One region of the Sphingomonas sp. 179-A 2A2 NHS genome, then DNA from elsewhere that is predicted to be linked to it. Evidence: predicted binding sites of a transcription regulator. Region 1 holds the regulator's gene; the other holds the start of a gene.

Region 1 (4,818 bases):
CGCCGGCAGGCTGCACCTTCGTCGCCGAAAGCGGCCTCAACACCCGCGCCGATCTCGATGCGATGGCGGAGCATGGTGTGCGCTGCTTCCTGATCGGCGAGTCGCTGATGCGGCAGGACGATGTCGCCGCCGCCACCCGCGCGCTGGTCGGCTAACGGCGATGAGCGGCCTCACCCATCTCGATGACGCCGGCGCCGCGCGGATGGTCGATGTCGGCGGCAAGAGCGAGACCGTGCGTGAGGCGGTGGCCGAGGGTCGCATCATCATGTCGGCCGAGGCAGCACAGGCGATCGCCGACGGTGCCGTGGCCAAGGGCGACGTGCTTGCCGTTGCCCGCGTGGCCGGCATCATGGCCGCGAAGCGCACCAGCGAGTTGATCCCGCTCTGCCATCCGCTGCCGCTCACCAAGGTCTCGATCGATCTCACCGTCCAGCCGGAGGGGGTCGTCGCCACCGCAACCGTGGCCACGGCCGGGCGCACCGGCGTGGAGATGGAGGCGCTCACAGCCGTCTCCACGGCGCTCCTCACCGTCTACGACATGGCGAAGGCGCTCGATAAGCGGATGACGATCGAGGGCATCCGGCTGCTGCGCAAGACGGGCGGGAAGTCGGGCGACTTCACCGCCTGATCCCGCCTCGCCCCCGGCTCGGCCTTAGCGCCCAGCGGGCAACGAACACCCTGTCGCCGCCTCCCGTAATCTGCCACTCCCGCACCATGAGCGAATTGCTTCCCGTGGCCGAAGCGCAAGCGCGTCTGCTCGCCAGCGTCACCCCCGTCTCGATCGAGACGCTGCCGATCACCCGGGCAATCGGCCGCTGGGCTGCGGCCCCGCTGGTGGCGCAGCGCACCCAGCCCGCACGCGATCTGTCCGCGATGGATGGCTATGCACTGCGCTTCGCCGATCTCCCGGGCCCGTGGCGCGTGATCGGTGAAAGTGCCGCCGGCCGCCCGTTCGAGGGCAAGGTGGCGGTGGGCGAAGCGGTGCGCATCTTCACCGGTGCGGCACTGCCGGACGGCGCCGACACGGTCATGGTGCAGGAAGAGGCAGCGCGGGACGGCGACCAGCTGATGCTCGATGGCGAAGGGCCGCTTAAGCTCGGCGGCAACGTCCGCCGTCGCGGCCTCGATTTCACGCAAGGCGACACCTTGGCGGCGGCGGGCGAACGCCTCGTCCCTGCGCGCCTCGCCGTCGCTGCGACCGGCGGTGTCGGTGACGTCGCGGTGCATCGCCGCGTGCGGGTGGCCATTGCCGCGACGGGCGACGAGCTGGTCGATCCCGGCACTGCTGCCCGCGCCGATGCCCTTCCCGAATCCAATCGCCTGCTGATCCGCGCTTTGCTCGCCGATCTGCCGGCGGACATTATCGACCTCGGCATTCTCCCCGATCGACTGGACGTGCTCACCGACGCCTTCGCCTCCGTCGACGCGGACCTGCTCGTCACCACCGGCGGTGCCTCGGTCGGCGATCACGATCTGGTGCGCCCGGCCCTGATCGCAGCTGGGGCCAGCATCGACTTCTGGCGCGTAGCGCTTCGCCCCGGCAAGCCGCTGATGGCCGGCCGCCGCGGCGCCATGGCGGTACTTGGCCTGCCGGGCAATCCGGTCTCCGCCTTCGTCACCGCGCTACTGTTCGTGAAGCCGCTGATCGCGCGCCTCGCGGGCGCCGCGCAGCCGCTGCCGCTCACCACCCGCGCCACGCTTGGCGAAGCGCTGCCGCCGAACGGCCCGCGCACCGATTACATGCGCGCCGCGCTGGTCGATGGCGAGGCATTCGTCGCCGCCATCCAGGACAGTTCCATGCTGCTCACGCTTGCCCGGGCCGGCTGCCTGATCGTCCGCCCACCGCACGATCCGGCGCGGGAACGCGGCGACTCGGCAGAAATCCTGATGATCGCTTGACGCATTGAGGAACGTTCCATAAAGGTTCTTCGTCTGTTCGCGGCGGAGGCGATGCGATGCTTACGAAAAAGCAGCACGAGCTGATCTGTTTCATCAACGACCGGCTGGTCGACACCGGCGTGTCGCCCTCGTTCGAGGAAATGAAGGAGGCGCTCGACCTCAAGTCGAAGTCCGGCGTCCACCGCCTGATCTCGGCGCTGGAGGAACGCGGCTTCCTACGTCGCCTGCCGAACCGTGCGCGCGCGCTCGAAGTGCTCAAGATGCCCGAGCGTCTGGACGCGAAGAAGGCGCCCGCACCGGCCGCCCGGCCCGCCGTGCCCGAACCCGCCAACGACGTCATCGAAGTGCCGCTGCACGGCCGCATTGCCGCCGGTGTGCCGATCGAGGCGATGGAGGGTGCGTCCTCGCTCCCCGTCCCCGCTGCGCTGCTTGGCTCGGGTGAGCATTTCGCGCTCGAGGTCGCTGGTGACTCGATGGTCGAGGCCGGCATTCTCGACGGCGATTTCGCGCTGATCCGCAAGCAGGACGTGGCCCGCGACGGCGAGATCGTGGTTGCGCTGATCGAGGACAGCGAAGCGACGCTTAAATATTTCCGTCGCGAGGGGGCGATGATCCGGCTCGATCCGGCGAACCGCGCTTATGATCCGCAGCGCTACGCCCCGGCGCAGGTGCGCGTGCAGGGTAAGCTCGCGGGAATCCTTCGCCGCTATTCCTGATCGCCGCCATCACCCAGGGGTGCGTGTCTCCGGGCCGTTGAACCGTCATGACACTCCCGGTCGCCAGCGTGACGGCGACCCCGCCGGTTTTCGCCAGCGTCTCGCGATCTAGGCGTAGCCAGCGCGGCTGGCACCGCCGCGGCAGCCGACGCTCGCTGATCACCACGTCCGCGGCCAGGCACGCCTCGATCAGTTCGCCCGCCGGCACTAGGTACGCGCTCCGCGTCGCAAGGATGCGCCAGCTGCGCTCACCCGCGGCCAGGTCGACGCGGCAAAGGTCGCGGCTGCACTGCGCAGCTGACTGTTCGGACAGCAGCACCGGCTCCACGTCGCTGCCGCCATTCTCCGCCAGCATGTCGCGCGCATAATCGCCCGCGCGATCACGCAGCAGCGCGACCCGGCCGTCCGGCAACCGGATCCCGACGTGCCGTCCGTCCCCCGTTACCAACAGGTCCGGCGCGGGCACCATCAGCGCCCATAGCGCACCGATCGCCACCGGTATCGCGCCAATCCGGCGCATGTTCGTCCGCCACAGTGCCAGCCACAATCCGCCCGCGACCATCAATCCAAAGGCGCCGCGCGGCATGGCGGGCAAGGCAGCGACCGCGCCCGGCGCCTCCGCCGTCACCCGCGCAAGTCCCAGCAGCAGCGCCAGCGCCTGCCCCGCCAGCCACCATACCGGCCCGCCAAGCCCCACACCGTCCAGCGCCAGCGCCATTGCCTCCAGTGGCATCACCACGAACGTCGTCAGCGGGATTGCGACGATATTGGCCAGCGCGCCGTAGATCCCCGCCTTGTGGAAATGGAACACCGCGATCGGCATCAGCGCGATCTCCACCGCGATGCCCGTCAGCAGCAGGGATCCCCCGCCGCGCAGCATCCGCGCCGCCCAGCCTTCCTCGCGCGGGCCGAACCACTGCCGCACCCGCGGATGCTCGGCGAGCGCGATGATCGCCGTGACCGCCGCGAACGACAGCTGGAAGCTTGGCCCGGCGAGCGACTCGGGCCACAGCAGAAGCACCACCACCGCGCCTGTCGCCACCAGCCGCAACGTCAGCGCCTCGCGCCCCAGCGCCATCGCGGCGAGCACCAGCAGCGCGGCGATGCAGCTTCGGATCGTCGGCACCTCGCTCCCCGTCAGCAAGGTGTAGCCGACCGCCGCCCCGGCCGCGACGGCGGCCGCGATCAGCGGCACCCGGCCTGTCAGCGCCAACCGCATGTTGAGCGCCAGCAGCCGCATCGCGATCACCATGGTGAGCCCCACCACCGCGGTGATGTGCAGTCCGCTCACCGACAACAGGTGCGCGAGGCCCGAGCGGCGCATCGCTTCCTGATCCTCCGCCGCGATGCCGCCGGTATCCCCCGTCGCCAGCGCCGCCGCGATCCCGCCAGCGCTCCCCTCCAGCCGCGCCTGGATGTGCCGTGACAGCCGCGCGCGCAGCGGCTCGGCCGTGTCGCCGGCGCTCAGTATCCGCGGTGGGCCCAGCGCCCGCCCGGTCGCGCCGATAGAATCGAACCACGCGACCCGCGCAAAGTCATAGGCGCCCGGCACCGCGGGCGGCGGTGGCGGCATCAGCCGCGCCCTCACGGCAATGATCGCGCCGGGCACCAGCCCGGCCGGCACATCCTTCTCCGCCACGTTCAGCCGGATCCGCGCCGGCCGCGTCGCCGGTGCGCCCTCGCCCAACTTCAGGTCGCCAAGCTGCAGCCGCACCAGCGCGCGTGCCGGTATCCGCTGCACCCGCGCCACCCGCGCCGTCAGCGCGACGATCGCCGGCCGCGTCAGCACCGGCGCAGCGGCCCGTTCTGCCCGGAACCAGACGAGCGCCAGCCCCAGCGCCATCATCATGCTGCCGATCGCGACCGCCCGGGCGGCACGCCCGCCCCGCCCCAAGGCCAGCGCGACGCACGCAAGCGACGCGCAGCCGAGCAGCACCGCCTGCCACGCGCCCCGATCCGGCAACACGAACCACGCCGCCACGCCAGCGCCAAGCGCCACCGGCAGCCACAGGGCGAGCTGGTCGCGCTCCGCCTCCAGCCAAGCCTCCACCCGCGCCCGCGCGGTTTGAAGCGTCGGAAGCTGCGTGCTAGGGGGCTGCGCGGCCGTTGTCGCCATCTCGAATTCCAGCCTGGGAGCTAGCGCGCTTGAGCGCAACTACAGAAGCCCGCGAGCGCGGTGTCGTCACCCGCTTCGCCCCGTCGC
Region 2 (4,818 bases), on a different contig from region 1:
CACCCACGATCACCACGTCATAAGGCATCGACTCGCGTTCGCTCATCACCATCTCCATCCGCCGGCCCCTGATCGCTAGCCTCGACCGCTAGCCTTGATCGGGCGCGCGTTCGGGCGCGCGCCGGCAACGTCCTATCCTCATCGGCTGTCGAGCGAATTGACCGCTGCGTCAACCATTGCGCTAACGGTAATGCGATGGGGGCCGAGCAAAACCACGATTGGCGGCAACAGGCCGCAAGTACACTGGAATGGTGGCGGGATGCCGGCGTCGACGTGCTCGTCGGCGACGATCCGTTCGATTGGCTGGGCGCCGAGGAGCCGCTTGCCGTAGCGTCCCCGGCGATTGCGGCGCCGGCAACTGATGCCGCCGCCTTGCCGCAGACGCTCGACGCGTTCCTTACGTGGCGCACAGGCGATGGCGCGCCGGAGGCGGGCTGGGGCATCCCCCTCGTCTCGGCGACTGGTCCGCTCGACGCCGATCTCATGATCCTCGTCGATTGCCCAGAGCGGGATGCGGCCGATTCGCTGCTTGGCGGCAGTGCCGGTCGCCTGTTTGATCGGATGCTCGCTGCGATCGGCCGCAGCCGTGCCGATGTCCACCTCGCCAGCGTCTGCGCCGCGCGCCCGGCCGTCGGCCGGCTGCCGCGCGACATGGAGGCGCGGCTCGGCGAGATCGCCCGTCACCATGTCGCGCTCGTTGCGCCGAAACGGCTTCTGGTGCTCGGTGATGCGGCGAGCCGTGCGATCCTGTCGGCGAACGTCATGGCAGCCAGTCATCATTTACAGGTACTTAACCACAGCAACGGGAAAACGACCGAAGCCATCGCGAGCTTCCACCCGCGCATGTTGGTGGAGCGGCCCGCGCTCAAGGCAGAGGCGTGGAGGAACCTGCAAATGCTGATCGCCGGGAAAACGGGGGAAACGAAGTGATCCGGAAGTTGCTGACCGCAGCATCGCTCGCCGCGATGACGCCGGTGCTGGCCTCGGCCGAGCCCGCGCGCGAGGCGTCGGCCAAGCCGGTGATCCCGAACCAGCTGACCGCGGAGCAGCGCACGCAATATCGCGCCGTCTTCACCGCGATCCGCGAAAGCCGCTGGCAGGATGCGCAGATCGGCCTCGATTCCATGGCGCCCGGGCCCTTGCACAATTACGCCCGCGCCGAGCTGTACACCGCCAAGGGCTCGCCCCGCGTCGAGCTTGAGCCGCTGGTGCGCCTCCTCACTGAAGCGCCGGAACTGCCGCAGGCGGAGGCGATCGCGCGCCTCGCCAAGATGCGCGGCGCGGAGGAGCTGCCTGCGCTCCCGGTCGCGCAGCGCCTCGTGTGGCAGAATGGCGCGCCCACCCGCGTTCGCGCCAAGGCGACGCGCAGCGATGCGATCGCCGCCGATCTTGCGCTGAAGATGCAGCCCTATGTGAAGGGCGACATGGGCCGCGAGGCCGAATCCCTGCTCGATTCCACCAGCGGGCTGACGCCGGAGGCGCAGACCGAATGGCAATCGCGCGTCGCATGGATCTATTTCCTCCAGGGGCTCGATGCCGATGCTCGTCGCGTCGGTGACAAGGCCTCGCGCGGGCAGGGCGATTGGGCCACTCACGGCCGCTGGACGTCGGCCCTCGCTGCCTGGCGCCAGAACGATTGCGCCGCCGCCGGTGAAGGCTTCGAGGCGGTCTCCGCCCGCGCCGGGGACACCGACATGCGCGCCGCCGGCCTCTACTGGGCAAGCCGCTCCGACATGGTCTGCGGCCGCCCGGACCGGATCGAGGCACGGCTCAAGAATGCCGCCCAATATGGCGAGACCTTCTACGGCCAGCTCGCCCGTCAGGCGCTCGGGATGCGCACCGCCGCGGTGAAGCCGCAGAAGGTGACCAGCGACTGGGCCAGCCTTGAGCGTCGCCCGAACATCCGCGTCGCCGCTGCCCTGATCGAGATCGGCGAGGAGGGCGCCGCCGACACCGTCATCCGCCAGCAGGCGAAGATCGGCCCGAAAGCCGAATTCGCCAGTCTCGTGCGTGTCACCGAGCAGATGAACCTGCCGGCAAGCGTCGTCTGGCTCGCGCACAATTGCCCGGAAGGGTTCGTCGCCACCGCCGATACGCGCTACCCGACGCCGAACTGGACGCCGGATACCGGGTGGCGCGTCGACAAGGCACTGGTGTACGCGCACACGCTGCAGGAATCGGGCTTCCGCAACAAGGTCGTCTCGCCCGCGGGCGCCTATGGCCTGATGCAGATCATGCCCGCCGCCGCGACCGATTACATGCGCGAGCGCGGCGTCACTGTCGACAAGACGGCGCTCACCCGACCCTCGACCAATATCGACATTGGCCAGCGCCATCTTGAGCGGCTTCGCGACATGGGGCTGACCCAGGGCCTGCTGCCCAAGGTGATCGCCGCCTATAATGCCGGACCCAAGCCGGTTGGCGAATGGAACTCGCTCGTTCGCGACAATGGCGATCCGCTGCTTTACATCGAGAGCATCCCTTATTGGGAGACCCGCGGCTATGTCGTGACGGTGCTGCGCAATTACTGGATGTACGAAGGCCAGACCGGCCGCGAGAACTCTGTCAGCCGCTCGGCACTCGCCCAGGGCATGTGGCCACGCTTCCCGGGCATGAAGGGCGAGCCCGCGATCCGCATGGCGGCGCGCGCCCCTGCGAACACCATCGCTTCCAACGCCACGGTGGCCCCGGCTTCCCGCACGACGCTCACGAGCGCGCAGTAAGAACGGGGCAGGGGCGCTGCCCGGCACGAGCCGCAGCGCCCGCCCGTTCGCGTCCACGGCTCCCGCGTCCTCGTTCGCATTCCCGTCCGTTCGGCCGGAGCAACGTCGAGGGGCGTGCGCCCATGCGCCATCTCGCCCATCGACCCGACTTGCCTCAGCCACACCCGCGCCGTCACCCTGGACTTGATCCGGGGTCCCGCTGCTGCCTTCCCACACCTATCGCAAATAACTTCGTTCGCCTCTTGTTCCGATGGAACAAACAAGATACACGAAGTTCACGCGTTGAACGGTTCGCGCGCTTGCTCTAGCGAAAGGGCTTCCCAATGGCCGCCAATCTCAAGGTGATCCCCAACAACATGGCAAGCGCGAACTCCGATCGTCAGAAGGCGCTGGACGCCGCCCTGGCGCAGATTGACCGCGCCTTCGGCAAGGGCTCGGCGATGAAGCTCGGCCAGAAGGAAACGATGAAGGTCGAGGTGGTCTCCACCGGCAGCCTCGGGCTCGACATCGCGCTTGGCGTCGGCGGTCTTCCCAAGGGCCGTATCGTCGAGATCTTCGGTCCGGAATCCTCGGGCAAGACGACGCTGGCGCTCCACGCCATCGCAGAGGCGCAGAAGGCAGGCGGCATGGCGGCCTTCGTCGATGCCGAGCACGCGCTCGATCCTGCTTATGCGAAGAAGCTGGGCGTCAACATCGACGAACTGATCGTCTCGCAGCCGGACACCGGTGAGCAGGCACTGGAGATCGTCGACACGCTCGTGCGCTCCAACGCGATCGACGTTCTCGTTGTCGATTCGGTCGCCGCGCTGGTGCCGCGCGCCGAGATCGAGGGCGAGATGGGCGACAGCCATGTCGGTCTCCAGGCTCGCCTGATGAGCCAGGCGCTGCGCAAGCTTACCGGCACGATCAGCCGGTCGAACTGTCTCGTCATCTTCATCAACCAGATCCGCATGAAGATCGGGGTGATGTACGGCTCGCCTGAAACGACGACCGGCGGCAACGCGCTGAAGTTCTACGCCTCGGTGCGTCTCGACGTGCGCCGCATCGGCTCGGTCAAGGATCGCGAGGAAGCGACCGGCAACCAGACGCGCGTGAAGGTCGTCAAGAACAAGGTCGCCCCGCCGTTCAAGCAGGTCGAGTTCGACATCATGTTCGGTGAAGGCATCTCGAAGCTCGGCGAGATGATCGATCTCGGTGTGAAGGCCGGGCTCGTCGAGAAGTCGGGTTCCTGGTTCAGCTATGATTCGATCCGCATCGGACAGGGCCGTGAGAATTCGAAGGGCTATTTGCGCGACAATCCCGAAGTCGCGGAGCGGCTGGAACGCCAGATCCGTGCGCGTCAGGAAGGCCTCGGCGAGGAACTGATGGCCGGCCAGACCGACGAGGATGACGTCTGATCAATCGTCAATTGCCGGCCGGCCATGTCCAGCGCCGCTGATCCAGCATCGACGAGGGGCCGGTACCGCAAGGTGCCGGCCCTTCGCACGTCGTGGGGAACTGCATCTGTTGGAGAAAAAAGCGCCAGCGCCTCAACTTCCTCAACATTCGCTCCAACACGCACAGTCATCGGTCTCGCGCACGCGTGCGAAAAAACGCGCCAGAGCCTCAACTTCCTCAACATTCGCGTTGCATGCAGGCGGTCGGCAATCTGCTACCATCCCCGCATCCGCGACGAAGAAGGAGCGCCGATGACCACTGCACCCGACTGGCAAGCACGCGTCGGTGACGTCTGGGCAGCCGAGTGGCGCCGTACCGATCGGAGCTTCGCCGATCTCGCCAGGCAGCTGGACGCGGCGATCCTTGCCGTCGCTCCCACGCAAGGCCGCGTGGCCGATCTTGGATGCGGCGCCGGGGCGACCAGTCTGTCCCTGGCCGCCGCAAGGCCGCAGCTCGACGTATATGGCGTCGACCTGTCAGCCCCGCTGATAGACGTCGCGCGCAGCCGCGCCGCCGAAGAAGGTTTGCCCAACCTATCCTTCGCTGTCGGTGCCGTTCCTGAGGCGCTTCAGGCGCATCAGCCCTTCGATCTCGCCGTGTCGCGCCACGGCGTCATGTTCTTCGACGATCCGATCGGCGCCTTCCGCGGGATCGCGGC

Evidence for each region. Region 1 encodes LexA, which represses DNA repair genes until DNA is damaged. Its sites were predicted from a motif close to GTTCCNCNCTTGTTCT; they were not measured.
Region 2: the regulator LexA is predicted to act here: its motif matches at 2,957-2,972, upstream of recA (recombinase RecA).

What each region holds. Positions count from the first base shown of each region.
Region 1 covers NZ_JBIQDE010000003.1:517,500-522,317, forward strand. Annotated here, with positions in the region: gene trpC (indole-3-glycerol phosphate synthase TrpC) at 1-155, shown strand, start outside; gene moaC (cyclic pyranopterin monophosphate synthase MoaC) at 161-628, shown strand; gene ACH0AE_RS08855 (molybdopterin molybdotransferase MoeA) at 715-1,899, shown strand; gene lexA (transcriptional repressor LexA) at 1,956-2,615, shown strand; partial or broken gene ACH0AE_RS08865 (ComEC/Rec2 family competence protein) at 3,199-4,731, opposite strand; gene gltX (glutamate--tRNA ligase) at 4,761-4,818, shown strand, end outside.
Region 2 covers NZ_JBIQDE010000002.1:341,182-345,999, forward strand. Annotated here, with positions in the region: gene ACH0AE_RS04840 (electron transfer flavoprotein-ubiquinone oxidoreductase) at 1-46, opposite strand, end outside; gene ACH0AE_RS04845 (uracil-DNA glycosylase family protein) at 196-930, shown strand; gene ACH0AE_RS04850 (lytic transglycosylase domain-containing protein) at 966-2,723, shown strand; gene recA (recombinase RecA) at 3,047-4,120, shown strand; gene ACH0AE_RS04860 (trans-aconitate 2-methyltransferase) at 4,412-4,818, shown strand, end outside.